Regions from separate parts of the Rhizobium sp. NXC14 genome, predicted to be linked through region 1. Evidence: riboswitches for the same ligand, from Rfam matches in the RefSeq annotation. Region 1 holds a riboswitch; each other region holds the start of a gene.

What was found. A riboswitch is a leader RNA that binds a small molecule or an ion and turns the genes downstream of it on or off. The one in region 1 is predicted to bind cobalamin.
Region 2: another riboswitch for cobalamin. It lies ahead of nrdH (glutaredoxin-like protein NrdH); the one in region 1 lies ahead of NXC14_RS18065 (CbtB domain-containing protein).
Region 3: another riboswitch for cobalamin. It lies ahead of bluB (5,6-dimethylbenzimidazole synthase); the one in region 1 lies ahead of NXC14_RS18065 (CbtB domain-containing protein).

What each region holds. Positions count from the first base shown of each region.
Region 1 covers NZ_CP021030.1:3,685,886-3,695,813, forward strand. The annotation lists gene NXC14_RS18045 (sensor histidine kinase) at 1-1,248, opposite strand, end outside; gene NXC14_RS18050 (sulfite oxidase-like oxidoreductase) at 1,358-2,020, shown strand; gene NXC14_RS18055 (hypothetical protein) at 2,005-2,574, opposite strand; gene NXC14_RS18060 (CbtA family protein) at 2,628-3,362, opposite strand; gene NXC14_RS18065 (CbtB domain-containing protein) at 3,477-3,686, opposite strand; cobalamin riboswitch at 3,712-3,861, opposite strand; gene NXC14_RS18070 (histidine phosphatase family protein) at 3,918-4,466, shown strand; gene NXC14_RS18075 (bifunctional diguanylate cyclase/phosphodiesterase) at 4,941-6,512, shown strand; gene NXC14_RS18080 (acetate/propionate family kinase) at 6,651-7,829, shown strand; gene NXC14_RS18085 (phosphoketolase family protein) at 7,901-9,928, shown strand, end outside.
Region 2 covers NZ_CP021030.1:4,043,070-4,052,997, reverse strand. The annotation lists gene NXC14_RS19780 (TIGR03862 family flavoprotein) at 1-134, opposite strand, end outside; gene NXC14_RS19775 (helix-turn-helix domain-containing protein) at 206-628, opposite strand; gene NXC14_RS19770 (heavy metal translocating P-type ATPase) at 699-2,936, shown strand; cobalamin riboswitch at 3,146-3,370, shown strand; gene nrdH (glutaredoxin-like protein NrdH) at 3,632-3,853, shown strand; gene nrdI (class Ib ribonucleoside-diphosphate reductase assembly flavoprotein NrdI) at 3,867-4,268, shown strand; gene nrdE (class 1b ribonucleoside-diphosphate reductase subunit alpha) at 4,247-6,415, shown strand; gene nrdF (class 1b ribonucleoside-diphosphate reductase subunit beta) at 6,624-7,598, shown strand; gene NXC14_RS19745 (adenylate/guanylate cyclase domain-containing protein) at 7,699-8,922, shown strand; gene queE (7-carboxy-7-deazaguanine synthase QueE) at 8,928-9,656, opposite strand; gene queD (6-carboxytetrahydropterin synthase QueD) at 9,653-9,928, opposite strand, start outside.
Region 3 covers NZ_CP021030.1:2,491,157-2,501,084, reverse strand. The annotation lists gene NXC14_RS12340 (DUF1003 domain-containing protein) at 1-200, opposite strand, end outside; gene NXC14_RS12335 (NAD+ synthase) at 390-2,069, shown strand; gene NXC14_RS12330 (TolB family protein) at 2,132-2,959, shown strand; gene NXC14_RS12325 (3-deoxy-7-phosphoheptulonate synthase) at 2,956-4,020, opposite strand; cobalamin riboswitch at 4,302-4,488, shown strand; gene bluB (5,6-dimethylbenzimidazole synthase) at 4,530-5,219, shown strand; gene NXC14_RS12315 (DUF2865 domain-containing protein) at 5,223-6,323, opposite strand; gene NXC14_RS12310 (ribonuclease H) at 6,762-7,289, shown strand; gene NXC14_RS12305 (GntR family transcriptional regulator) at 7,462-8,103, opposite strand; gene NXC14_RS12300 (M20 family metallopeptidase) at 8,279-9,703, shown strand; gene NXC14_RS12295 (M28 family peptidase) at 9,696-9,928, shown strand, end outside.

The sequences.
Region 1 (9,928 bases):
CTTGGCGGCGGCGAGCGGCTGATTGAATTCATGCGAAAGGGCAGCCGACATCTGCCCGAGCCCAGCGAGTTTGCCCGCCTGGATGAGATCGGCCTGGGTCTGGCGAAGCTGCTGCTCGGTCAGCCGCCGCTCGGCGATCTCCTCCTCGATGCGGCTGTTGACGCGGGCAAGATCCGCCGTGCGCTCCTCCACCCGCCGCTCGAGCTCACCCCGCGCTTCGGCCTGCATCTGCATGCGCTCGGCAAGTCGCGCCCGCCGCTGGCGAATGACCGCGACAGCAAGGCCGGCGATGCAAAGGATGAGAAAGACGGCGACAAGCGCGGTGCGCGCCTGAGCGCGGATGGAGCTTGTCTCCATCAGCACATTCACCGTCCAGTCCTCGGCCGGCATGTAATGCGACAGCACCAGATACTCGCTTGCGCCCCGATCACTCGCAAGCGTCATCAGATCATGCGGCTCGAAGCGATGGCGCGTCACCGGCAGCGCCGTCAGCTTCGCATTGGCGTATCGCCGCGACGCCTCGGTGCGGGCAATACGATCGGCGGTCAGCGGCAGGATCGCGCCATAGAGCCATTCCGGGCTGCCGGACATGAAGATGATGCCCTCGGGATCGGAGACGAAGATCTTGTATTCGCCACCGCTCCAGGAGGATTCGATCATGTCGATATCGACCTTGAAGACGATGACGCCGCGAATGTCCGCACCGACCCTGATCGGAGCCGAAAAATAATATCCTCGCTTTAGCGATGTGGTGCCAAGTGCGTAAAACCGCGCCTGCCGGCCTTCGATCGCCTCCTGGAAATAGGGCCGGTAATTGAAATTCTGGCCGACGAAGCTCCCCGGTCCATCGTAATTGCTCGCCGCGATCGTCTCCCCGTCCGGCTTCACCACATAGATGTCGGAGGATTTTAAAAGCCCGTTGATCTCCTTGAGATAGAGATTGGCCGCATCACGCAGCGCCATATCGTTGGGCGCGCTCACCAGTTCCTTGATATCGTCGTGATCGGCGATCAGCGCCGGCAGCGCCTCGTAGCGGTTGAGGTGGCCGCTGAGCGCCGAGACGGCAAGGCGCAGCGCCGTTCCCGCCTGAGCGGAAGCCTCCTGCATATAGGCGCGCGTCGCAATCGCGCTTCCATAGGTGAAGAAGGCGAAGATCACAAACGGCACCACCAGCAGCGCCGCGATGGCACGATATTTCGAAGACAGATCCGGCTCCTCCCTTTCTGCCTTCACTCCCCAGCAAGGCATGCCCGACGGCTCAGTTTAATGAGGCAAGCGAGGATTTCCAAGGGCTCACCGGAACTTGACACTCGGCAGGGACGGATGTCCTATTGCTGCACCGCAAGGAAACCCATTCATGAGCGACGACCAAACGCCCGCCGACAGCAAACTCACCAACTCCAAGCGCCGCTGGGCGTCAGAGGGCAAGTTCCTGACCGGGCGCATCAGCAGGCCCGAGACCGAGCGCCTGCCGCCCGGCCAGCACCTCGTCAAGAATTGGCCGGTGCTCGATCTCGGCCAGCAGCCGGTCATCTCAACCGAGAGCTGGCGGCTTGAAGTGCGTGGTCTGGTCGAAACGCCTCTCACCCTCACCTGGGCCGATTTCCAGGCGATGGAGCAGAGCACTGGGGTGAGCGACATCCACTGCGTCACCACCTGGTCGCGCTACGACAACACATGGAAGGGCGTATCGACGCGCGATCTGCTCGATCGCGCCATGCCGAAACCGGAAGCAGCCTACGTGATGCTGACGAGCTATGACGGCTACACCACCAATCTGCCGCTCGCCGATTTCGCCGCCGAGGATGCGATCCTGGCGACCTCCTGGGAAGGCCTGCCGCTGACACCGGAGCACGGCGGCCCAATGCGCCTCGTCGTGCCGCATCTTTATTTCTGGAAAAGCGCCAAATGGCTGCGCCGCATCGAGTTGCTCGCCGCCGACGAGGCCGGCTTCTGGGAAAAGAACGGCTACCATATGTATGGCGATCCGTGGCGCGAGCAGCGCTATTCCGACGACTGAGCCTTCGGCCGCAGGAAACGGCGAAGCGTCAGGATGGCAAGCCCCAACATGGCGGCCAACGCCGTCAGAGACGCCATGCTGGCAGGATGCAGCGGCACCTTGCTCCAGCTCGGCTTGACGATATTGGCGGTATTGAATGCCTCGCCGCTGAACTGGCAGGTAATAAAGGCAAGCCCGCGACCCGCCATCTCGGCGTCGATGGCCGAGATGATTTCGCCCGCCGCGGTTGCCTCCCGCGGCATCTCACGCATCGCCAGCAGCACGGCTTTCGTCGCCGCGAGATAGGCATGGGCGCATTCGTTGAACGGGCTCTCCTCGTCCGTCACGCTGCCGGGCATCCGACCCCAGAGGCAATAGGAATACTGGATTTCGGCGTAGTTCAGGACACGCCGGAACGATTCGTTCGTATCGGCAGCCCGTGACGCCAGCATGCTGATGCTGCTGCGATACTCCGAAATGATCGCCATCTCGCCGTGGGAAATTGCCGGAATATCGAGCCCGGTATCGGAGCCGCCAGAGCTGCTCCCATGGCCGAAAGCATTTCCGATAAACATTGGCAACAGGCTCGCGATGAGACCGAGAAAGGCAAACCTTCCGATATGCCGCATCACCGGAACGCCGGCCGCAGTCCACTCTTGGCGGCAAGACCCCTTTCTGCCAGCGCTCCGAAAACCAGACCGAGCGTTGCCCAAAGGATCGCATGCATGCCGAGCGAGGTGGTGCGGAACCGCCAGAGTACCATCGCCGAGAAATTCTCGGGCACCTCGTTGATCGGCGGCAACAGATAAAGCACGAAGCCGATGAAGACGAGATAGGCGATGCCGGCGATGATCGCGCCGTTCCAGAGACCGAAGCGCTCGCCAAGGCGGCGCGACAGCGCGATCGCGGCAACCAGCGAGGCGAGCGAAACGACAATCATCAGGAAGAACAGCTCGGTCCTGACGCCGATCGTTTCGGGATTGCCGACCGCCGGGGGGGTGGCCGGATATTTGATTCCGGGAACAAGCACCACTGCCACGAAGGCGGCAATGGCGATGACGGCCGAGGTGCCGCGCGCCGAGAGGCTGCTGAAGCGGCCATGTACGAAGGCGAAGGCGAGCGAAAAGAGCCCACCGACGGCGATACTGTAGGCCATGACGCCGGTGAAAAGGCCGAGACCAGCCTGCGTGGCCCGGCTGACGATTTCAGGTTCGGCAGCTTCGCCCGCCGCCTCAGCGCTCGCCTCCTCGAAGGCGATTGCCGCATCAACCAGCGGCTCGCCGAAGATATGGGCGAAAGCGAAAACGAGGATGCCAGCAATCAGGCCCGCGAGCATGCCGCGAAGCAGAAGCCTTCCAACCATGTCAGTATTCCCCCTAAGCATGTCGCGCAAAAGTGTGCAGCGGTTTTGCGACAACGACATGTGTAAACAAAGACCTAAAGCGCGAGAAGCGAATCTGAAAGATCGCGATGCGCTTTAGTGGCAGGGAAAGCCGAGCAGATGGCGGCCGTCATGCACGAATTCGTGCACATACATGCCGTTGAACAGCGCCATCGCGCCTTCCTCGGTGCCGACGAAATAAAGAACGATGAGCATCAGCAGGCCGCCGAAAACCGCCCAGGGCAGGATTTCCCCTACAGGGATTGGCGCCGGTGCCGCAACGGGCGCGAAAGTGGTGTCAGACATGTATCCCTCCGGAATGACGCGTTCAGTCGAAAGAGTGTTGTGCGGCAGGGTCTGACTTCCAGCGTAAAGAACTTCGACACGCTGGTCACAGTGGCGCGACCGCGCCGGATTTCCACCGGCTTCCAAACCCGCAACAGCACGGTTATATCTGGACGCCGAAGAGACTGTCAACGAAACTTCGAGACGCCGTCGAAGGGTCGTCCCCACCATATTGCGATGATCGGAACAACCGTGAATACCCGCCTCACCTGGATCTGTCACGGCGCCACGGCGGCAAGCCGCAAGGCCCTGTTCCCGCTGGATGAGCCGCTGGAAGACAAGGCCGCTGAAGAAGCCGGCCGGATGACCGCCCTGCCTCAGGCCGACCGGATCGTCACTAGCCCGGCTTTGCGTGCCCGCCAGACCGCTACAGCCCTCGGTCTCGACGCTCAAATAGAACAGCGGCTTGCCGACTGCGACAATGGCCGCTGGGCCGGCAGGCCGATTGCGGCAATCGGCACCGAAGAGCCGGAGAACCTCATGGCTTGGATGAGCGATCCGGAAGCCGCCCCACATGGCGGCGACAGTTTTCTCGGTCTGCGGACGCGCGTCGCCGGCTGGATGGATGAACAATCCACGCTCGGCGGTCATGTGATAGCCGTCACCCACGCACCGATTATAAGAACAGCGATTGCGCATGTGCTTCAGGCTCCCCTCCCCTCCTTCTGGCTCGTCGACGTCGAGCCGCTGGTGGTCGTTCGGATGACCAGCAATGGACAGCGCTGGTCGCTGCGCCTCTAGAGAATTAGACATCCCTCATACTATCCAGCCTTACGCAAGCAAATCGCGTCATCTCTATTGAACCGGGTCTGACCGGGACTACTTCCTTGTCCCAAGGAGACGGAAGCTATGGCATATGATTGGAGTGGGGAGCGTACGCGGCGCCTGCGCTTGATGAGGGTCGTGACGTTCACCTTAGTTATGGTCGGTCTGGTCGTCAGCGTTCCGCTGCTGATCGTCACCGCCTGAAGAGCGAGACAGGGCGAGCGATGCGACAGCACGCTCGCCCTCGTTCTTTCGTGAGGCTCCCCTCGTCTTGAATCCGGACAATCTCTAGTCTTCGAAGCAGCACCAGCGAAACGCCGTAGCGCAGCCGACGTCCCGACAGCACCGCAACGGACGGGCTGCCACCTTCAACAATTCGCCTTATGGTTTCAACGAACATTTCAGATTTTCCTGATAGTCCGGCAGAGGGTGGAGATGGAGAATGCGATAATGCCTGCGTTTTTCCGAAGCAGGGCCGGAAGGCAATGCGTGTCGGTTGTGGTTTTCGGAGTAACCCTCTGGATCCTCGGCACGGTGCTGCACTTCGACGACCGCCTCGTCTCCTTCATGACCGGTTTCGGCGAGTACGGGGCGGATAAGCTCGTTCTGGCTCTCGGCATCGCTGGCGCGATGAGCTTCATCTATTCGGTGCTTCGCATCGCCGACCTGCGCAAGGAAATGGAGCTGCGCGCCACCGAACAGGCAAAGGCCGATTGGACGGCAACCCACGACCATCTGACCAAGCTGCCGAACCGCTACGCCTTCGAGCGCAAAATCCTCTCACGGCCGGTCGGAAGCGACGAGGGCAAGATCGAGGAATGGGACGACAACGTCACGATCTTCTCCGTCGACCTCGACGGCTTCAAAAAAGTCAACGATCTCGTCGGCCACAAGGGCGGCGACGTGTTGCTGGTCGAAGTTGCCAGACGCATCTGCGCGCTTGGCAACGCGGATTGCGTTTACCGCTTCGGCGGTGACGAATTCATCATCGTCGCCTTTTCCCTGACGGCAGAGCGCGAGGAGCGTTTCGCCAAGTTGCTGATCCAGGCAGTCACCCGGCCGATCCATATCGATGGCTTTGCCGTCGAAGTCGGCGCCAGCGTCGGCTACGATCGCTGGCTTGAGGGCAGCGAGCCGCTGGAAGACGCCGCCCACCGTGCGGATCTCGCCATGTATGAGGCCAAATCACGCGGCCCCAACCATTATCTCGTCTTCGAAGCTTCGATGCAGGACAAGGTAACGGAACGTGCCTCTCTGGAAAGCAGGCTGCGCGCGGCAATCGCCGACAAGGCGATCATGCCTTTCTATCAACCTTTGATTGATTTGAAAACCGGCCGGCTTTGCGGTTTCGAAGCCCTCGCGCGCTGGGTCGGCGAGGATGGTATCAATATTCCGCCGCCTGTTTTCATCGACATTGCCGAGGAAACCGGGATGATCACCGCCCTGTTCGAGGATCTCCTTGCGCAGGCCTGCGGCGATGCGCTCACTTGGCCAGCGCATGTCACGTTGTCCTTCAATGTGTCGCCGGTGCAGATGGAAGACAGGCTGCTGGCCTCCCGCATCCTCAAGGTCCTTTCAGCAAGCCGGCTGCCGCCGCAACGCCTGGAGATTGAGATCACCGAAAACGCGCTGATCCAGGATCCCGCTATCGCCGCCATCATTCTCGAAGAGCTGCATGCGGCCGGCATCCAGATCGCTCTCGACGATTTCGGTACGGGCTATTCGAGCCTTGCCCAGCTCGCCCGCTACCGCTTCGACAAGATCAAGATCGACAAGAGCTTCATCGCCACCTATCGCGACGACGAACGCCAGGAAAAAATCGTCCGCGCCATGCTTGGCCTCAGCAGAAGCCTCAACATCAAGACGACTGCGGAAGGTGTCGAGGAGCATGGCCAGCTTGCCTTCCTGCTGCAGCTCGGCTGCGACATCGGCCAAGGCTATCTTTTCGGTAAGGCGATGCCCGCCGCCGAGGCGAGCATCTTCATCCGCGATCGCAACGCCAATCTGGCGTCAACCGCCTGACCCTCGCGTAATTCGACAAAACTGTCCCAAGGCTGCCACGCACCGTCAGCATGTGGCGCTCGGGCGGCCATGCCTTTCCGGCGGGAGTTTCGGCGCTAAGTTCGGTCATCGTGACGACTGTGCGGAGTCTCTGAAGACATGTCATCCACCGACCTCCTCCTGACATTCAACGCCGGCTCATCGACGGTGAAGGTCGGCGTCTTCTCGATTGATGGTGCCGAGGCACGACACCTAGGAAAGGGCGTCATCGATCTCCGCGCCGAGCCGCTCTCGCTTGTCCTGACCAAGGGATCGCAGACATTCGATATGTCCCTGAAGGCGGAGGTGACGGACGATCTGCACGGGGTCATCGACGAGACCTTCACGCGTCTCGCCGATCACTTCGATATGGCAGCGGCGGCCGTAGCCGGCCACCGCGTCGTCCATGGGGGCGAGCGCTTCACGAGCGCCGTCGCGCTTGATGACGTCGCCACCGATGGGATCGAAGCGCTGATCCCGCTCGCTCCCCTGCACCAACCGCAAGCGCTGCGCTTCATCCGCGCGCTCCGTCACCTGAAGCCGCATCTTGTCCAGACAGCCTCCTTCGACACGGCCTTCCATGCTACGCAGGACGATCTCGTGCGCCGCCTCGCCATACCCCGTTCCCTGCATGAGGAGGGCATCAAGCGTTACGGCTTCCACGGGCTTTCTTATAAGTTCATCGCCAGTGAACTCGCTCGCAAGGCACCGCATACGGTCAGGGCTGTGGTCGCCCATCTTGGCAGCGGCGCCAGCCTCTGTGCGATGGAAGACGGCATCAGCCGCGATTGCAGCATGGGGTTTTCGACCCTCGACGGCATCCCGATGGCGACACGCCCGGGCTGCCTCGATCCCGGCGTGATCCTGCACCTGGCAGGAGAGAGAAAACGGTCTCTGGGTGAGATCGAGGATCTGCTCTATCACCGCTCAGGCCTGCTCGGCGTCTCCGGCATCAGCGCCGACACGCGCGATCTGTTGAAGGACAGCCGGCCGGAAGCGCGCCAGGCGATCGACCTTTTCACACTGCGCATTGCCGGCGAGATCGGCCGCATGGCGGTAACCCTCCGCGGCCTCGATGCCATCGTCTTCACCGCCGGAATTGGCGAGCATCAGCCGGAAATCCGCGCCGGCGTGGCGAAACGCCTGTCCTGGCTTGGCCTTTCGATCGACGAGAAGGCCAATGCCGCCAATGGTTTCACGATCAGCACCAGGGAAAGCCGCATTGTCGCCCATGTCATTGCCACGGACGAAGAACAGGTGATCGCCGATGAAGCGCTGTCCGTTCTTCGCGCCCGCTGATCCAGATCAATGGCGCGCCGGCGCTAACGGCTAGAACTGACGTTGAACGTGTTTTCGAACGGGAGAAGCCAATGGAAAAGCATGTCTCGACCGCCGCCGCCCTGACCGATGCTGAACTGACCCTGATCGACCGCTACTGGCGGGCCGCCAACTATCTCTCGGTCGGCCAGATCTACCTGCTTGCCAATCCGCTGCTGCGCGAGCCGCTGAAGTCAGAGCACATCAAGCCCCGTCTGCTCGGCCACTGGGGCACGACGCCCGGCCTCAACTTCATCTATGCGCATCTGAACCGCCTCATCCGAGCCCGCGATCTCGACGTCATCTACATATGCGGCCCCGGTCACGGCGGGCCGGGCATGGTCGCCAACACCTATCTCGAAGGCACCTACAGCGAAATCTATCCCGATATTTCCGAAGACGCCGAGGGGATGCGCAGGCTCTTCCGCCAATTTTCCTTTCCCGGCGGCATTCCAAGCCATGCGGCGCCGGAAACACCGGGGTCGATCCATGAGGGCGGCGAACTCGGCTACGCCCTCGTCCATGCCTATGGCGCCGCCTTCGACAATCCCGACCTCACCGTCGCCTGCATAGTCGGCGACGGTGAGGCCGAAACCGGGCCGCTCGCCGCCAGCTGGCATTCCAACAAGTTCCTCAATCCCGCCCGCGACGGCGCCGTTCTGCCGATCCTGCATCTGAACGGCTATAAGATCGCCAATCCGACCATTTTAGGCCGGGCGGGTGACGACGACCTCCGACGTCTCTTCGAAGGCTACGGCTACGAGCCGCTTTTCGTCACCGGCCATGAGCCGCGCGACATGCACCAACAAATGGCTGCGACGCTGGACCGGGTCTTCGAGCGCATCCGCGAGATCCAGGAGCAAGCCCGCAGCGGCAAGAGCACAGCCGGCTGCCCGCGCTGGCCAATGATTGTGCTGCGCAGCCCCAAGGGTTGGACAGGCCCAAAGGAGGTCGACGGCAAGAAGGTGGAAGATTTCTGGCGAGCCCACCAGGTGCCGGTCTCCAACTGCCGCGGGAATGACGACCACCGCAAGATTCTCGAGGACTGGATGCGCGGCTATGATCCCGAAGACCTTTTCGGCGCCGACGGCCGGCTGAAACCGGAACTGCGGGCGCTTGCCCCCGCTGCCAAACGCCGCATGGGCGCCAATCCGCATGCCAATGGCGGCCTGCTGCGCAAGGAATTGGCCGTGCCCGATATTCGGGATTATGCAGTCGACATCGGCAAGCGCGGCAGCGTTGTCGCCCAGTCGACGGAGATCCTTGGCCATTACCTGCGTGACACGATGAAGCTCAACGCCAAGGCGGCAAACTTCCGCATCTTCGGCCCCGACGAGACGGAATCGAACCGCCTCGGCAGCGTCTTCGACGTCACCGACCGTGTCTGGATGGAGGACATCGAACCCTATGATGTCCACCTCTCTCGCGATGGGCGTGTCATGGAGGTGCTCTCCGAACATCTCTGCCAGGGCTGGTTGGAAGGTTATCTCCTGACTGGCCGGCACGGCCTCTTTTCCTGTTACGAGGCCTTCATCCACATCATCGATTCCATGTTCAACCAGCACGCCAAATGGCTGAAGGTGACGCGCGAGCTCGAATGGCGAAAGCCGATCTCATCGCTGAACTACCTGCTGACCTCGCATGTCTGGCGACAGGACCATAACGGCTTCAGCCACCAGGATCCTGGTTTCGTCGATCTCGTCGCCAACAAGAAGGCCGACATCGTCCGCATCTACCTGCCGCCGGACGCCAACAGCCTGCTCTGGGTCGGCGATCATTGCCTGCGCACCTATGACCGCGTCAACGTCATCGTCGCTGGCAAGCAGCCGGAGCCGCAATGGCTGTCGATGGACGAGGCGGTGAAACATTGCGAGGCCGGCATTGGCATCTGGCACTGGGCAAGCAACGAGGAGGACACGATCTCGCCTGATCTCGTCATGGCCTGCGCCGGCGATGTCCCGACCATGGAAACGCTCGCCGCCGTCGATCTTCTGCGCAAGGCCATTCCCGAGCTGAAGATCCGCACCGTCAATGTCATCGACCTCTTGGCGCTGCAATCCAGAGACCAGCATCCGCACGGC
Region 2 (9,928 bases), 360 kb from region 1:
GCCAGCAGGAACTTGCGGGCGAAGGTCGGCATCGCGTCGTAGATCGCCACAGCATGGCCGGAGAGCGAAAGCAGATCGGCAGCCGCAAGACCCGTGGGGCCGCCACCGATGATCGCAATCCGTTTCTGGCTCATGATGTCTTCGCCCGATTCCTTCCGGCGCAGTTTTGGCGCGGTCGCCGCTCACCTGCAAGGGTGCAGTTTCGTCAATGGTGAGAATGCGTGCATTGACCATGGTCGGCGAGAATCTCGATGACGCGGCACTGGTCGACGCGGCCGTGGCCGCAGCCCTCCACCATCATTTCCAGCTCGGCCTTCAAAGCCATCAGGCTGCGGATGCGCTGCTCAACCTCAACGAGGCGAGCCTTAGCGATGGCGTCGGCCGAGGCGCAGGACTGGTTCGGATCATCCTGCAGCGTGAGCAGCGTGCGGATTGCCTCGATCTCGAAACCGAGCTCGCGCGCGTGGCGGATGAAAGCGAGGCGGCTGATGTCGGCAGGTTCGAAGGATCGCTGGTTGCCTTCGCTGCGGCTCGGGGCCGCAAGCAGGCCGATGCTCTCGTAATAGCGCACCGTCGGCACCTTGACGCCGCTCCGGCGGGCCGCCTCGCCAATTGTGATCTTTTTCATGATTTTTCTCTTGCACCTCTAGTCGCTAGAGGATGTAGGAGGGATGCTTCTGTTTGACAAGGAAGCGGATATGACTGAGACGAGCGAGACACGATACAAGGTCGGCGGCATGGATTGCGCCGCCTGCGCGAGCAAAATCGATATCGCAGTCAGGCGCATAGCAGGCGTTGCCGATGTCTCAGTCTCGGTGGTGACAGGCACCATGACCATCCGGCATGACGGCAGCAGCGATCTCAAGGCGGTCGAGAAGAAGGTGACGGGCCTTGGTTATTCCGTTTCGCCCTTGACCGGAAATACGACGCCTGGGCATGAAGACCGCCGGCACCATCATCACGATCATGCCGCTCATGGCCATGGAGATCACGACCATGCCGGGCATGATCACGACCATGCCCATGACGAGAAGGAAATCGAAGGCTCGCATGGGCACGACGATGCACCGATGACCGGTCCCTGGTGGCGGAGCAGGAAGGGCCGGCTGACCATTTTTTCGGGTGCGGCGCTCGTTGCCGCCTATGCCGTCGGCCATCTGGTGCCGGCGGTCGCGTCCTACGCCTTCATCGTCGCCATGCTGGTCGGTCTGGCTCCGATCGCGCGGCGCGCTGTCATGGCGGCATTCTCCGGCACGCCGTTCTCGATCGAGATGCTGATGACGATCGCCGCCGTCGGCGCTGTTATCATCAATGCCGGCGAGGAAGCGGCAACGGTCGTATTCCTGTTTCTCGTCGGCGAGTTGCTCGAAGGCGTGGCGGCGGGCAAGGCGCGTGAAAGCATACAGTCGCTGACGGCCCTGGTGCCGAAGACTGCGCTGCTCGAAGACAATGGGCAGATGCGGGAGGTGCCGGCTGAAAGCCTTGCCGTCGGCACGGTTATCATGGTTCGCCCCGGCGATCGCATCTCTGCCGACGGCGTCATCGTATCAGGCGAGAGCGCGATCGACGAGGCTCCGGTGACGGGCGAGAGCACGCCGGCGAGCAAGGGCGTCGACGCCGTGGTCTATGCCGGTACGGTCAATGGCGATGCGGTGCTGAGGGTTCGCGTCACGGCGGCTGCTGCCGACAATACAATCGCCCGCGTCGTCAAGCTGGTGGAAGAAGCGCAGGAATCGAAGGCGCCGACGGAGCGCTTCATCGAGCGGTTTTCGCGCTACTACACGCCGGGTGTGGTCGTCATTGCCGCGCTGGTCGCGGTCGTTCCGCCGCTGTTCTTCGGCGGCGCGTGGAGTGAGTGGATCTACAAGGGTCTTGCCATCCTGCTGATCGGCTGCCCTTGCGCCCTCGTCATCTCGACGCCGGCGGCGATCGCGGCTTCGCTGTCGGCGGGCGCGAGGCGCGGGCTGCTGATGAAGGGCGGTGCGGTCCTGGAGACGCTCGGCAAGGTGACGATGGTCGCCTTCGACAAGACGGGCACGCTGACGGAAGGCAAGCCTCGGGTGACCGACATCCTTTCCTTTGGATTGGGTGAGGCGCAGCTCATGTCGCGCGCGGCGGTGCTCGAGCAGGGCTCCAGCCATCCCCTGGCACAGGCGATTCTCCACCGCGCCAAGGCGGACAGCGTGCCCGTGCCACCCGCCTTCGAGCTGGAAGCGCTGCCGGGCAAGGGTGTCACCGGCAAAATCGGCGGCGAGGCAGTTGATCTCTTGTCGCCGCCCGCCGCCCGCGAGCGTGGGGCGCTCAACGCGGAGCAGGAGGCGCGTATTGCGAAGCTCAACGACGAGGGCAAGAGTGTGTCGGTGCTGCTCGTCAATGGCGTTGCGGCTGGTCTGATCGCAATGCGCGACGAGCCGCGTGAGGACGCCGGGGCCGGGCTCTCGGCGCTCAAATCGGCCGGGGTCAAGGCGATGATGCTGACCGGCGACAACAAGCGGACGGCGGCAGCCGTCGCCGGCATGCTCGGCATCGACTGGCGGGGCGAGATGATGCCCGAGGACAAGCAGCGGGTCGTCGGCGAATTGAAGCGCAAGGGCTTCATAGTCGCCAAGGTCGGCGACGGCATCAACGACGCGCCGGCGCTCGCCGCCGCCGACATCGGTATCGCCATGGGCGGCGGCACCGATGTGGCGCTGGAGACGGCCGATGCCGCCGTGCTGCACGGGCGCGTTGGCGACGTGGCGCGAATGATCGCGCTTTCGCAGCGGACGATGCGCAATATCCTCGAGAATATCACCATTGCACTCGGGCTGAAGGCTGTCTTCCTGGTGACCACGATCATCGGGATCACCGGGCTCTGGCCGGCGATTCTCGCCGATACCGGAGCCACCGTGCTGGTTACGATCAACGCGCTCAGGCTGCTCCGCGTAGAGGAATAAATCCTTTCCTCTTCGGAGCGCCGATTAGGGCCGATCCGGAATCGAAAACCGCAGAGCCGGCTACAGGCCGGCTCTCGTCGTTCAGGCCTTCTCCACAGTTCGTTTTGTTTAAGCCTTCATTATCCATGTTTTTCACAGGAACGCAGTAATTTCAAACCTGCCGTAACGCAACGCACAAACCATCCGTTGACGTGAATTTCGATTCGCGTACTATATCTAGTGTTCAAGGTTCCTTCGATTCGTGAGGATCGTGGGCTAAGACGGGAATACGGTGCGTCTCGCCATGAGGGTGGGGCAAGGCCGGAGCTGCCCCCGCAACTGTGAGCGGAGAGCAACTGTCCGATTTCGGGTCACTGGGGCATGATACCTCGGGAAGGCTGGGCAGGTGCTTCGACCCGTGAGCCAGGAGACCTGCCTTGAATGAAACGTCCACCGGCGGGGTGTCCGGAAGGTCGCGTGCATGCAGCGGAATGATCCGCGCCTGTTGCGCTGCCCCGAACGACCGCATGAGCACTTCGGGGTTTGAAGTCATGTCGAGAGCATCAAGGCCGGCGCCCGCGCACATCCTGCGAGGGACCAAGTCAGGCGTTTAAAGCGCCAACCTTGCCAGATCACTATCAAGCATTTCCCCGGACGCCGCATGGCGCCCGATCCCAGTCCTGCGTCCTGAATTCATTGACTTCACGAGGAACATGATGAGCGTTACCGTTTACAGCAAGCCGGCCTGTGTCCAATGCACGGCCACTTACCGCGCCCTCGATCGCCTGGGCGTGGATTATGAGATCGTCGATATTTCCGAGGATGCCGAAGCGCTCGATCGCGTGCGTGGCATGGGCTACATGCAGGTTCCGGTCGTCGTTGCCGGCGAGCAGCATTGGGCGGGCTTCCGCCCCGACATGATCAGCGCGCTCTCCTGACCGGAGAAAAGCGGTGGGGCTGATCGTCTATTATTCCAGCCGATCCGGGAACACCCATCGTTTCGTCGAGAAGCTGGGATTGCGCGCGGCGCGCATCCCCCTCGGCGCTGAGGCCATCCACATTCGCGAACCCTATGTGCTGATCTCGCCTACTTATTGCGGAAACGGCGGTAAAGGGGCCGTGCCCAAGCAGGTGATCCGCTTCCTCAACGAGGCGGAAAACCGCTCCAACATCCGCGGCGTGATTGCTGCGGGCAACAGCAATTTCGGCGAGACCTATGGAATCGCCGGCGATGTCATCTCGAAGAAGTGCCAGGTGCCGTACCTCTACAGGTTCGAGCTCCTGGGAACTGCCGAGGATATCGCCAATGTCAAAGACGGGATGGGACGATTTTGGACACGGGAACAAATCTGACGCGGGACGCGGGCGCAAAACCGCTGAAAGCGGCCGAAACACTCGACTATCATGCACTGAACGCGATGCTCAACCTCTACGACGACGAGGGAAAGATCCAGCTCAACAAGGATCGCATGGCGGCCAAGCAATATTTCCTGCAGCATGTGAACCAGAACACCGTGTTCTTTCACAATCTTCGGGAAAAGCTCGATTACCTCGTCACGGAGGGCTATTACGAGCAGGAGGTTCTCGACCAGTATTCCTTCAATTTCGTCCGCGACCTGTTCGATCAGGCCTATGCCAGGAAATTCCGGTTTCCTACCTTCCTCGGGGCTTTCAAATATTACACCAGCTATACGCTGAAGACCTTCGACGGAAAGCGCTATCTCGAGCGCTACGAAGACCGCATCTGCATGGTGGCGCTGGCTTTGGCGCGCGGCGATGAGGCCCTTGCTCGCGACATAGTCGACGAGATCATTTCCGGCCGCTTCCAGCCGGCAACGCCCACCTTCCTCAATGCCGGCAAGAAGCAGCGCGGCGAACTCGTTTCCTGTTTCCTGCTGCGCGTCGAGGACAACATGGAATCGATCGGCCGGTCGATCAATTCGGCGCTGCAGTTGTCGAAACGCGGCGGCGGCGTGGCCCTGTCGCTGACCAATATCCGCGAGGCGGGCGCGCCGATCAAGCAGATCGAAAACCAGTCCTCCGGCATCATCCCCGTCATGAAGCTCCTGGAAGACAGCTTCTCCTATGCCAATCAGCTCGGTGCGCGGCAGGGGGCGGGTGCGGTTTATCTGAACGCCCATCATCCCGATATCATGCGCTTTCTCGACACCAAGCGTGAAAACGCCGATGAGAAAATCCGCATCAAGACGCTGTCGCTCGGCGTTGTCGTGCCCGACATCACCTTCGAACTCGCCAAGAACAATGAGGACATGTACCTGTTCTCGCCCTACGACGTGGAACGGGTCTACGGCGTGCCTTTCACCGAGATTTCGGTGACGGAGAAGTACCGGGAAATGGTGGCGGACGCCCGCATCTCGAAGAAGAAGATCAAGGCGCGCGAATTCTTCCAGGTCATCGCCGAAATCCAGTTCGAAAGCGGCTACCCTTACATCATGTTCGAGGACACGGTGAACCGCTCGAACCCGATTGCCGGGCGCATCTCCATGAGCAACCTCTGCTCGGAGATCCTGCAGGTGAGCGAGGCGAGCGACTATTATGACGATCTTTCCTACAAGCATCTCGGCAAGGATATTTCCTGCAATCTCGGTTCGCTGAACATTGCTGCGGCGATGGATTCGACCGACTTCGGCAAGACGATCGAGACCTCGATCCGGGCGCTGACAGCGGTGTCCGATATGAGCCATATCTCCTCGGTTCCTTCGATCGAGAAAGGCAATGACGAGAGCCATGCGATCGGCCTCGGGCAGATGAACCTGCACGGATACCTCGCCCGCGAACGCATCTTCTATGGCTCTGAGGAAGGCGTCGATTTCACCAACATCTATTTCTATGCGGTGACCTATCACGCGCTGCGTGCCTCCAATCGTCTGGCGGTCGAGCGTGGTGTGAGCTTCAAGGGGTTCGAGAATTCGAAATACGCTTTAGGCGACTATTTCGACAAATATACCGAGCAGGAATGGAAGCCGGTGACCGAAAAGGTGCAGGCGTTGTTCGACAAATCGGGCATCCATATTCCGACACAGCAAGACTGGGTGGCGCTGAAAAAGGCGGTGATGGCCTCAGGCCTCTATAACCAGAACCTGCAGGCGGTGCCGCCGACGGGCTCGATCTCCTATATCAACCACTCGACTTCCTCGATCCATCCGATCGTCTCGAAGATCGAGATCCGCAAGGAAGGAAAGATCGGCCGCGTCTATTATCCGGCGCCGTTCATGACCAATGACAATCTCGACTACTATCAGGACGCCTACGAGATCGGGCCGGAGAAGATCATCGACACCTATGCGGCAGCGACCCAGCATGTCGACCAAGGCCTGTCGCTGACCCTGTTCTTCCGTGATACGGCGACGACGCGCGACATCAATAGGGCGCAGATTTACGCCTGGAAGAAGGGCATCAAGACGATCTACTACATCCGCCTTCGCCAGATGGCGCTGTCGGGGACCGAAGTGCAGGGCTGCGTGTCTTGTACGCTGTGATTTGATTTCGGCCGCGTGCCTTTGAGCAAATGGCCCACTCATCCGCCTGCCGGCACCGGCCGGGGTCGAGCCACGGGTCTCGACCCGTCCTTCGGACCCCCGATGGGGAGAAGACATTTGCGGCGGACGCCACGTCCCCTCTCCCCTCGGGGAGAGGGGAGGGTGAGGGGGCTCCGAGCGCCATCAAATATTGGAAGGACAAATCATCATGAACATCGCCGTAACGCCAATCAGCCGCGTGCGCGCCATCAACTGGAATCGCATCGAGGACGACAAGGATCTCGAGGTCTGGAATCGCCTCACCGGCAATTTCTGGCTGCCGGAAAAGGTGCCGCTGTCGAACGACATCCCTTCCTGGGCGACGCTGACGGCGGCCGAGCAGCAGCTGACCATTCGGGTCTTCACCGGATTGACGCTGCTCGACACGATTCAGAACGGAGTCGGCTCCATCAGGTTGATGGAGGATGCGGCGACGCCGCATGAGGAGGCAGTGCTTTCCAACATCTCCTTCATGGAAGCGGTGCATGCCCGTTCCTATTCCTCGATCTTCTCTACGCTGTGCTCGACGCCTGATGTCGATGATGCCTATCGCTGGTCCGAGGAGAATGAATTTCTTCAGCGCAAATCAGCGCTGGTCATGGAGCAATATGCCTCCGGCGACCCTTTGAAGAAGAAGGTCGCCAGCGTCTTCCTGGAAAGTTTTCTGTTCTATTCCGGCTTCTATCTGCCGATGTACTGGTCGAGCCGCGCCAAACTCACCAACACGGCCGATATGATCCGGCTCATCATCCGGGACGAGGCGGTGCACGGCTATTATATTGGTTACAAATTTCAGCGCGGGCTGGAACGGCTTTCCGAAGAGCGCCGTCAGGAGATCAAAGATTTCGCCTTCGACCTGCTGCTCGACCTCTACGATAACGAGGCGAGATATACCGAAGCGCTCTATGACGGAGTCGGACTGAGCGAGGACGTCAAGAAGTTCCTCCACTACAATGCCAACAAGGCGCTGATGAACCTCGGCTACGAAGCACTGTTTCCGGCCGAAGCCTGCAAGGTCAATCCGGCGATCTTGTCGGCGCTGTCGCCGAATGCCGACGAGAACCACGACTTCTTCTCCGGCTCGGGGTCCTCCTATGTCATCGGCAAGGCCGTGGCCACCGAAGACGAGGACTGGGATTTCTGAGACTTAATTGCAGTCTCCCCTTATCATTTGCTTCGCCATCGACCACATTCACGGAAAATGAATTCGGTGTTCGTCGGTGATGCGGCGTAGTGGGGTTTCGATGTCCTCTTTTTTGAACAAGGCCGGGGCTGCCGTTGAAACGGATGACGGCGCCTGGCCGATCCGCCGGAGGCGGATCCTCGACTGGCTGGTGAACGAGACGCGCGGCGAGCGCTTCATCGACAACATCCTGGTGGCAATGTGCGAGAAGCTTTTGGCAGCGGGGGTGCCGGTGGCGCGCGCGACGCTGCATTTCAGGACGAACCATCCGCAATGGATCGGCGCCCGCATCCTTTGGAAAGAGGGCATGGCGGAAGCGAAAATCGACACATTCGCCTATGGTGTCGAAACCACGCCGGAATTCTTGAAGAGCCCGGTTAACGCGATCCATCAGGGTGCGGAGGAGTTTCGCAAACAGTTGGAAGGTGCAGCCGAAGACGACGAAGATAGTCTCTTTCAGGAACTGCGCGACGACGGCCTCACGGAATACATCGCCTGGCCGATCGAGCATACTTTCGGAAAACGTCACGTCGTGACATTTTCCACATCTCGGCCGGGTGGTTTTACGGGCGAGCATACCGATTTCCTGCGCGATCTCCTGCCGGCGCTGACCCTGGTCAGCGAGATCAGGCTGAAGAACATCATGGCACGCACGCTGCTGCAGACCTATGTGGGACCGCACGCGAGCGAGCATATCCTGTCAGGTGTCACGACCCGCGGCAGCGGCGCGACCGTCGGCGCGGCCATCATGATCTGCGATCTGCGCGATTTCACGGCGATCTCCGATCTCTGGCCGCGTGATGACGTCATCCACCTGCTGAACGATTATTTCGACGCCATGTCGGATCCGATCGAACGACATGGCGGGGAAATCCTGAAGTTCATGGGAGACGGGCTGCTGGCGATCTTCCCGCTAGCCAAGGAGACGGCCTGCCTCGATCTGCTGCAGGCGATCCGCGAAGGGCAGGCGTCGATGGCCGAGCTGAACGAGGAGCACCTGCGCACGGGACGGGAACCGCTGCGCTACGGCGTCGGTGTGCATGTCGGCGACGTCATGTACGGCAATATCGGCTCGCGCCGGCGGCTGGATTTCACCGTCATCGGCCCGGCGGTCAATGTCGCCTCGAGGCTGGAAAGCCTGACCAAGGAGGTCAAGCGGCCGGTGCTCTTGTCGCGGGCCTTCGTCGAAATGGCGGGCTGCGCCAAAGACATGGACAGTCTCGGCACCTTCCCGTTGCGCGGGCTCGGAGAGCCTGTCGATGTCTTCGCTTTTCCGGAACCATAGCGGGCTCAGACGCCGCGCTTGTTTCCCCAAAGCAGCACGTGCAGCTGCGGCAGGACGCGCGGCGCAAACCATTGGTCGACTGTCACCTTCTCGACAAGCCAATGCATGCGATCCATCACGCCGTCGATATCGATGCGCGCGTCGTCGTCATCGGGGGGCGGCGGTGTATGGTTGCCCGGCTGAAGGTACAGGGGAATATAGGGATAGCGCTCGCCCGCCTCTCGGGCGAACGTATAATCGGCATCGTCGAAGACGACGATTTTCAAAGCGATCTCCGGTCCGCCGGCGGACAGCCGAAGACAATTGTCGACCTGCTCCCAGTCTGTCTGCATTCCGCTCGACGGCGGCTTGGGACTCAAGACCAGCGTATCGAGATCGCGAAACCAGTTCCGGGCGACACTTCCCTGGGTTTCCAGCGCGAAGCGGTATCCCTTGGCATGGCCGAGTTCGATCAGCGGCCCCAGCGGCTGGATCGCCGGATTGCCCCCCGAAAGGGAAACCGTCAGCGGTCTGCTTCCGGAAAGCCTGGTGACCTCCTGCCAGATCGCCTCGACGGACATCGGCATCCATTGATCCCTGAACGCGCTATCAACTGCATGAAGGCTATCGCACCAGGAGCAGCGATAGTCGCAACCGCCCGTCCTGACGAACACCGTCGGCAGGCCGATCAATGCGCCTTCGCCCTGTATGGTCGGACCGAAGATCTCGCTGACGCGGATGGTCTCCGCGCTCATGGTCTGTACTCCGCCCAGGTCTTCGGCGTTTCGCTGACGCGGACGGACGAAGTCTCGGGGAAGCGCTGCTTGCACCAGTCGTAGAAGTGCTTGGCCAGGAACTCGGAGGTGACTTTCGAATGACCGAACACCTCGTTCAGATGTCGATGATCGAGAGTCTCGTCGATATAGCTTTTGAGCGGCGAGAGGTCGTGATAGTCGCGAACGAAGCCGTCGTCATTCAGGGTTTCGGCAGAAAGTTCGATGACGACGATATAGTTGTGACCGTGGAG
Region 3 (9,928 bases), 1.2 Mb from region 1:
AACGACCATGAGCCGCCGACACGGGCGATGCTGTCGGCGATACGTTCTCCAAAAGAGGCCTCGGCAGAAAAGGCGGCGTTGACGTCGGTCGAGATGATCTTGCGCTCGTGCGCTTTCGCCAGCACGCGCTTTTCCGTGTCGCCCAGTTCGTCGGCCGGTTTGTCGAAATGATGGTGCACGAAGTTCGAAAAGTTATTCATGGCCTGTTTCCAATGACCGTTATCGATGCTGCCGCTTTCATGCGTCAGTATTCCGCTCCGTCGGTAAATTGCAATGCATCGGTGCCGTAAGCCTCCAGCAGGCCTGTTCACAAAAAATTCGTGAGCTCGGTGCAACGCTTTGGTCGCGAACGTGTTGCGGTAACGGGAGCCGCAGGCTAAACAAATGACATGACACAGGAAAACGCTCTCTCCGATATCTTCCGCATCGCTATCGGCCAGCTCAATCCCACGGTCGGCGATGTCGCCGGCAATCTTGCCAAAGCACGTGAAGCACGCGCTGATGCAGGCCGAGAGGGCGCGCATCTTCTCGTGTTGACCGAGCTTTTCATCTCCGGCTACCCGCCGGAAGATCTGGTGCTGAAGCCGGCCTTCATCCGTGCCTGCTGGAAGGCGGTGGAAAGCCTTGCGGCCGATACCGCCGATGGCGGGCCGGGCGTCATCATCGGTTTTCCCCGGCAGGACCAGACCGGACGCTATAATTCCGTCGCCGTGCTTGACGGCGGCAAGGTCGTCGCGGTGCGCGACAAGGTCGATCTGCCGAATTACGGCGAGTTCGACGAGAAGCGGGTCTTCGTGCAGGGGGCCATGCCGGGGCCGGTGAATTTCCGCGGCGTGCGGCTCGGCATTCCGATCTGCGAAGATATCTGGGGTGATCTCGGCGTTTGCGAGACGCTGGCCGAAAGCGGGGCGGAGATCCTGCTGTCCCCGAACGGGTCTCCCTATTATCGCGGCAAGGTCGATATCCGTCACCAGGTGGTACTGAAGCAGGTGATCGAGACCGGCCTGCCGCTGATCTATGCCGCCCAGCTCGGAGGGCAGGACGAGCTCGTGTTCGACGGGGCGAGCTTCGCCTTCAATGCCGACAAATCGCTCGCCTTCCAGATGAGCCAGTTCGAGACGGCACTTGCTGTGACGACGTGGAAACGTGGGGAAGCCGGCTGGCGCTGCGCCGAAGGGCCGATGGCGCGTATTCCCGAGGGCGAGGAGGCCGATTATCGCGCCTGCCTGCTCGGCTTCCGCGACTACGTCAACAAAAACGGTTTCAAAACCGTCGTTCTCGGCCTTTCCGGCGGCATCGATTCGGCGATCTGCACAGCGATCGCGGTCGATGCTCTCGGAGAGGAGCGGGTGCGAACGGTGATGCTGCCCTATCGTTACACCTCGGAAGATTCACTGAAGGATGCAGCCGACTGTGCCAAGGCGCTCGGCTGCCGCTATGACATCGTACCGATCGAGCAGCCAGTAACCGGCTTCAGCAGCGCGCTGTCCAACCTCTTCGAGGGAACTGAGAGCGGAATCACCGAGGAGAATTTGCAGAGCCGCGCGCGCGGCGTCATCCTGATGGCGATTTCCAACAAGTTCGGCGCGATGGTGGTGACGACGGGCAACAAGTCGGAAATGTCGGTCGGTTACGCCACGCTCTATGGCGACATGAATGGCGGCTTCAATCCGATCAAGGATCTTTACAAGATGCAGGTCTATGCGCTGGCGCGCTGGCGCAACGAGAATGTGCCGCCGACTGCGCTCGGGCCGTCGGGCGAGGTGATCCCGCAGAATATCATCGACAAGGCACCCTCAGCCGAGCTTCGCCCGGACCAGAAGGACCAGGATTCGCTGCCGCCCTATCCCGTCCTCGACGATATTCTCGAATGCCTGGTGGAGAAGGAAATGGCGGTCGAGGAGATCGTCGCGCGCGGCCATGACGTCGCCACCGTCCACCGCGTCGAGCACCTGCTCTATCTTGCCGAATATAAGCGCCGGCAATCGGCGCCGGGCGTTAAGATCACGAAGAAGAACTTCGGCCGCGACCGACGCTACCCGATCACCAACCGGTTCCGGGATCGCTGACGTGATCGTGATCGCTGACGCAATCGGGATCGCTGACGCAAGCGACATATCAGGGGGGCAACATGCGCAGCTCGGTCGAGATCTACAATGTCGGGACGGGCAGGGCTCGCGAGGTCTGGCAGACGGACAGGCTGGTGGAAGCGCCGAATTTCTCAGCCGATGGCTCCTATCTCCTGCTGAACGGCGACGGGCTGCTCTTCCGGCTGCCGCTCGATGGCGGCGAGGTGGTGAAGGTCGATACGGGCTTTGCCGTCAATTGCAACAATGATCACGGCATTTCGCCTGATGGCACTGAGATCGTCATCTCGGACAAGACGGAATTCGGCAAGTCGACGATCTACATCCTGCCGGTCGAAGGCGGCACGCCGCGGCTCATCACGCAAAACCAGCCGTCCTATTGGCATGGCTGGTCACCGGATGGCCGCCAGCTCGCCTATTGCGGCATTCGCGACGATCTTTTCGACATTTGTACGATCTCAGTCGACGGCGGCGTCGAGACGCGGCTGACGCATGGCGAAGGCCGCAACGACGGGCCGGATTATTCCGCCGACGGCCAATGGATCTATTTCAATTCCAGCCGCACCGGGCTGATGCAGATCTGGCGCATCCATCCGGATGGCACAGGCCTCGAACAGGTGACGTCGGACAATCAGGGGAACTGGTTTCCCCATCCATCGCCCAAAAACGACAAGGTGCTGATCCTGTCCTACGATCCTTCGGTCTTCGACCATCCGCGCGATCTCGACGTGCGGCTGCGGCTGATGGATATGGACGGCGGCAACCTGAAGACGCTGTTCGAGCTTTTCGGCGGGCAGGGCACGATCAACGTGCCCTGCTGGTCTCCTGATGGTGACGAGTTTGCTTATGTCAGGTATTTTCCGGCGGCTTAAGCCGCTGCCGCTCGGCGCCGCCTGCGAGCGGCGTCCGCCAGATCTTCCAGCACACTCACCGACATATCCCAGTCAATGCAGCCATCGGTGATGGACTGGCCGTAGACCAGCGGCTTGCCGGGAACGAGATCCTGGCGGCCGGCAACGAGGTTGCTTTCGATCATCATGCCCTTGATGTGGTGATTGCCCGCGGAGATCTGTCCGGCGACGTCCTTGACAACCCGTGGCTGGTTCATCGGATCTTTGCCGCTGTTGGCATGGCTGGCGTCGATAAGGATGCGCGGGGTGACCCCGACTTTCAGGCATTCCGCTGTGACGGCTCCGACATCGGCCGCCTCATAATTCGGCCGCTTGCCGCCTCGCAGAATGATGTGGCAGTCTTCATTCCCCTTCGTCGAAGCGATTGCCGCCTGTCCGTCCTTGGTGACGGCCGGGAAGTGGTGCGGCTGCGAAGCGGCCAGGATCGCGTCGATCGCGACGCGAGCGCCGCCGTCGGTGCCGTTCTTGAAGCCGATCGGGCAGGAGAGGCCGGAGGCGAGCTGGCGATGGATCTGGCTCTCGGTCGTGCGGGCGCCGATCGCACCCCAGCTGACGAGATCGGCAATGTATTGCGGTGTGATCGTCTCGAGGAATTCGACACCCGCCGGAAGGCCCATCGCGTTGACGTCGAGCAGCAGGCGCCTGGCAATTCTCAGCCCTTCCTCGATACGGTAGCTGCCATCGAGATGCGGGTCGTTCATCAAGCCCTTCCAGCCGACTGTGGTGCGGGGCTTTTCGAAATAGACGCGCATGACGATTTCCAGATCACTGGAGAAGCGCTGTCGCTGCTCGGCCAGCCGCGCGGCATATTCGCGTGCAGCAACGGGATCGTGGATGGAGCAGGGGCCGATGACGACGATCAGGCGGTCGTCTTCACCCTTGAGAATCTGGTGGATGGCATTGCGGTTGCTGGTCACCGTCTCGCTGACTGAAGCGGTTCGGGGAATTTCAGCGATGATATCGGCGGGTCTGGTCAGCGGGGTGATCTCGAGAATACGCAGATCATCGATGGTGTCGGGCACGGCATGGCTCCTGTTTGGTCATACCGTGCGGAACAGAAAAGCCGCCAGGTAGACTAGCGGCTGTTCGGGTTGTCGTCGCGTTGAATTCAGTTACGCACAGACCCGCATCCGCTGGAAGCAGCGGTACGAATAAAATCGCGAGGAGGCGTAGGCTGAAGTCGTCGACATTGCGCGTATGTAGCGTCGCGGCCGCTCATTGTCACGCAAAATCTGCGAGGCGAAATCACGGGTTCGCCTCTTTGAGGCTGACGTGCCGACGCTTGCCTCCGTTCCGATTTCCTGAAATAGATCCGCCGTCAGGTGCCCGCCCTCGAGGCGGGAGAATCGGGAATCCGGTGCAAGGCCGGAACGTGCCCAACGCTGTAAGGCCGACGTCTGCCGCTTCATCACGCCACTGGCTTTGCCGGGAAGGCTGCGGCAGATGGATGAAGCCAAGTCAGAAGACCGGCCTGGCGCGATAGACCCAACCCGCGCGGACGGCGGGCGGTTGCGTTGTTGGGGATTTGACGATGCGACCCTTTGATGCGGATGCCCTTTCGGCGGTGTCCGGTTTTTCGCCGGCCGAGCGCGAAGCCGTGTATCACGCGATCATGACGCGGCGTGACGTGCGCAGCCAGTTCCTGCCCGATCCCTTGCCCGACGATGTCGTGGCACGGCTCTTGACTGCCGCCCATCATGCGCCCTCGGTCGGCTTCATGCAGCCGTGGAATTTCGTCCTGGTGAAAAGCGAAGCCGTGCGAGCACGCGTAAGGGATGCCTTTGCGAATGCGAATGAGGAGGCGGCACTGATGTTCGAGGGCGAACGCCGGCAGACCTATCGCTCCCTGAAGCTGGAAGGCATCGTCGAGGCGCCGCTCGGCATATGCGTGACATGCGATCCCACCCGCGGCGGCAGCGTCGTGCTGGGGCGGACGCACAATCCGCGGATGGATTCCTATTCGACCGTTTGCGCCATTCAGAATCTCTGGCTTGCCGCCCGCGCCGAAGGGGTCGGCATCGGCTGGGTCAGCATCTTTCGCGAAGGCGACCTGAAAACAATTCTCGGCATACCGGAGCATATCGAGGTGGTCGCCTGGCTCTGCGCCGGCTTTGTCGACCGTCTTTATGACGAACCGGAACTTTCGGTCAAAGGTTGGCGGCAGCGGCTGCCGCTCGAGGAACTCGTTTTCCACGACGGATGGGGACGCAACGATCCGTAGCAATTACTGCTGCTGTGGTTGCGGCCCCGGCGTCGCCGGATTGGCAAGGTCGATCGAGCCCTGGTCGCCCGCAAGGAATTGCGGGCCGACCTGACGAACCTTGTTCTGCGTGGGGTCGTAGGGACGTTCGGCAACGGATGGCTGCGGCGGGGCTGATGCTGCCGCTGTATCTTTCGTCGGCGGTTTAGTGCGGACCGTCGTTATCGAGCCCTGCTCCGGCGGTTCGCTCAGGGCCTGCTTGCCGCGCATCTCCTCGTAATAGGCGGTGAGATTGCAGGCGCAGGAATTTTTCTCGCCAGGCGCGCGGTTCTTGTAGACAAAAGCGTTCTTCATGGCGCTATAGGGCGCGCCCGTTGCGACCGAGATCATGTTCGAGGAGTCGGTGCTGGTCACGTCGCGATAGAAGAGCTCGGTTTCAATGCCGGGGCACATCTTGGCGCAGGTCTGGGCATCGCGGCCGAAATCCACCGAAGTGGTATTTGAGCTGATCGGGAAGAAGCCACCGTCGCAGCTGCGCACGCAGATGGTGCTGATCGGTGAAAACATTTCGGCCCTCGGCAGGCCGTAACGCAGATCGGTCTCTTCACCGCCGCCGAGCGGAATGAAGGTATCGGTGCGCATCGCCTGTTCCTCGACACTCGGGGCGGGGTCGTCTGCGCTACGCTCGGTCGGGGCATAGAAATTGTCGCTGTTGCAGCCGTTGCGTTCGAGTGCCGCCGTCAATTCTCGGCGCGCGTCGTCAGTGCCGTCGCCCTGGTTGCGCAGCTCGTCGCGGCGCTCCTGGAGATAACGGATATTGTCGATCATCCGGGCTTCGGCGTCAGAGAGTTCGGCGCAAAAATCGGCGTTGTCACTGCCAATCACGACCATGCTGCCGGAAGTGCATCCGTTATTGCGCAGATCGTTGCGGACCTTGCGCAGCTCGAGGTTCTGCTCGGCCATGGCATTTGCATATTGGCGCGCTTCCGGCCCGTTATTGCTACCGATCGATCGTGGCAGGTCGGCAAGGCGACCGCGCAAGTCGTTGCAAATAGCGCTGGTCTGTGCGGCGGCCGGTGATGCCAGCGCAAGCATAAGAGCAAGAGACAGATTTCGGCGTTTCACGGCGTCGTCCGGGAATGAGAAAGTGTCGATCGGTCAAAGGTGGCGTCCATCCGCCGTACCTTGTCTCTTAACGTGTTTCTCTTAATAAGCTTGGATGAATTCCTAGCGCATTTTCGAGATTTTAGCCAGAAGATGTGGGTAATCTTCCGTTAGGTAAGTAGAACTTCGACGAGGCGCTCATCTGGTATGAGAAGCTCATGGGACGTCCCGCAGAAAGCAAACCGATACCGGGCATGGCTCAGTGGCGTAACATGGGCGGGGCCGGCCTGCAGGACGGATTGCCCATGGCGCTGCCCCTCGCAGTTCCCATCGGCAGTAGGCGCTTTCGGTGTCAGCGTCGTCAATGGTTGACACGAGGGGACGTGCAATTCCAATGTCGGCTTCGGATGGCCGTCGCAAATCGCGCAGGTCAGTGCGGGGGGCGCAGCGAAGGCGAAAATGGCAGGCATTTGCAAGGAGCTAAGCTCCCCCATAACGACGGCCCCGACAGCCCAACACGGTCTCCACGTCTTCGTGGATGGTTGTTATGACCCCGGTTCCGGGCACGGAGGCTGGGCCTTTGTCGCCTATCGCGATTCTGTGGAAATCGCGTCCAGCTTCGGCGGTGTGCGTGATTCCGCCAATAATTCGATGGAATTGACCGCCGTCTTGCAGGCAGTCATGTGGATCAATAGCGAAGCAACGGGCGAAGCCGCGACCATCTGGTCGGATTCGATCTATGCCGTCAAAGGCTGCAACGACAGGCGGCACATTTGGAAGAATAACGGCTGGAAGAAAAACAATCCGAATGGGAACGCCCGCAGCCGGGCGATCGCTAATGCGGAACTCTGGAAAGCGGTCGATCTTCAGCTATCCCGGAACGCCCTCGTAACCATTGCCTGGTGCAAGGGCCATTCCGGCATATCAGGCAACGAACGCGCGGATGAGCTTGCGGATGGAGGACGGCTGTCGATACGGGGCGCGTGATATGGGGATATCCACTGGCTGCGGATGCCTGGGATGGCACGGCGTCAAAACTCCACGGGGCGCCATTGCATCAGGGCGCAAGGCCGCCGCCAGAGATGGCATAAATGCACCCTTCAGCCATTTCCGGTTATGTCCAAGTTTCAGCATCAGCTAACGGCGCCATCGAGGCCGATCAGGCTTGAAGAATGTGCCTGCGCGTCAGCTCCATCAGACCATCGGTATCGCGTCGCTCTATCGCATCGACCATCTGCTGATGTTCGCGGCCGGATTGCTCGATGCGGGCGCGCGTTCGCCACTGCGACACCGGCGCGGAGGATGTCCGCTGGCGAATTTCCGTGATCAGCTCCACGAGTTCCTGGTTGCCTGCGAGAGCAAGCAGATGGCGGTGGAAGGCGAGATTGGCTTCGTAAAGTTCGAGCGTGGTGCCGTTCAGCACCAGATCGTCGAAGCGTGAAGCCAGAACCCGCAACTTCGCAATATCTGCCTCGCTCGCATTCGCGACGATGCGGTCGCTGACGGCGACTTCGAGGATGACGCGAATGTCGCTGACCTCCCGGGCACGGCGCCCGTCTTGCTCATGGACGTGGTAACCACGATTGGGGACATGCTCCACCAGTCGCTTCTGCACCAATCTGTCGAGAGCTCTGCGGACCTCGGGTCGCGTACAGTTATACCGCCTTTCGAGATCGATCTGCTTCAGCCAGGTTCCGGGCGGGAGACGGCCGGCAAGGATATCCTGGAGAATGAGTTCGGTCACATCGGAGGTTTGCGGCTCTTGTGCTTGCGCCGTCGCTCCGCTTTCCAGCGAATTCATGCAATTCTCCCCAGCCCGATTTCGGCGATGACTATCATAGCTCTCCCCCGGCCAACAACGAGGCCGATTGACAGCGTCGAAAAATATTCCAGCTCATGACTTGCGTGCCCGATTTAATTGGAGCATAAAATTGGCGCCAATTTGATTACCATTATATGAGGCGGGTTGTAAATCCATGCAGAACTCCGATGCGGTCTGGGAAATCGTCGAGAGAAAGCGCGCGGCGTTCTTCGAGTTGAGTGACCGCATCTGGGATATTCCCGAGACCAATTACCTCGAACATCAATCTGCCGAAGAGCACGCCCGCATGCTGGAAAGAGAGGGCTTTCGTGTCGAGCGCGGCATTGCCGGGTTGCCGACGGCGGTTATGGGAGAGGCGGGCGAGGGTGGCCCGGTCATCGCAATCCTTGGCGAGTTCGATGCGCTGCCGGGATTGAGCCAGGAGGCCGGTATTGCCGAGCAGCGGCCCTTGGTCGACGGGGGCAATGGTCACGGCTGCGGCCATAATATGCTGGGCGCCGGATCCATGCTCGCTGCCGCTGCGATCAAGGATTTCCTTGCCGGAAGCGGCTTGATGGGAAGGGTGCGCTATTATGGCTGCCCCGCGGAGGAAGGCGGCTCTTCGAAGGGTTTCATGGTGCGCGCCGGCGTTTTCGACGACGTGGATATCGCGATCTCCTGGCATCCGGCAGCCTTTGCCGGGGTCAACAATCCCATCTCGCTCGCCTGCAATGAGATCAACTTCCATTTTTCGGGGCGGGCGTCGCATGCTTCCGCGACGCCGCATCTCGGCCGCAGCGCTCTCGATGCAGTGGAACTGATGAATGTAGGCGTCAATTATATGCGCGAGCACATGCCTTCCACTGCGCGTATCCACTATGCCATCACTGACGCGGGCGGTGGAGCGCCTAACGTCGTGCAGGCACGCGCGACGGTACGCTATCTCGTCCGTGCTCGGACCTTGCCGGAACTCCTGTCTCTGGTTGCCCGCGTCAAGAAAGTTGCCGAAGGTGCTGCCCTGATGACCGAGACGACGGTCCGGAGTGAAATTGTCAGCGGGGATGCCAATCTCGTTGGCAATACACCACTCGAGGAGTGCATGTTCGCCCATCTGCAGCGGCTTGGCCCACCAGTGTTTGATGATGCCGACCGAGAAACGGCCCGCAAGTTCCAGCAGACCTTCAACGCAGAGGATATCGCCGCGTCCTATGGTCGTTTCGGGCTGAAACCGAACGACGACCAGCCGCTCTGTGAGGAGATTTTTCCGTTGAATGCCGGTGACGGCACTCTGGTCGGCTCCACCGATGTCGGGACGGTCAGCTGGGTGGTGCCGACCGTGCAGATGCGAGGGGCTACCTACGCTGTCGGTACGCCCGGACACTCTTGGCAACTGGTTGCGCAAGGGAAACTGCCGGCTGCCCACAAGGGAACCGAACACGCCGCCAAGGTAATGGCGAGCACGGCCGCCGATCTCATCGGTAACCCCGCATTGATTGAAGCTGCCAAGGCCGATCACAGGGCGCGTCTGGAGCGTACGCCTTTCGTCAATCCGATACCTGATGACGTTAAGCCGCCATTGCCGGAGAAGGCTGATGCCTAACCCCGACCTGCTGCCCGACCGTGAACGCCTGATGGCGCATATCCGCGAGTTTGCCCGTCGGGTGAAATTGTCCGGAGCGCCGGAGGAGCTCGAGAGCTTTCATTATCTTCAGGCGCAGATGGAGAGCTACGGATACGGAACGCAGCTGCTGTCACATGATGCATTCATCAGCCTGCCCGGCCCGGCGAAGGTCGGGGTCGAAGGCGAAGACCTCCGTTGCATTAC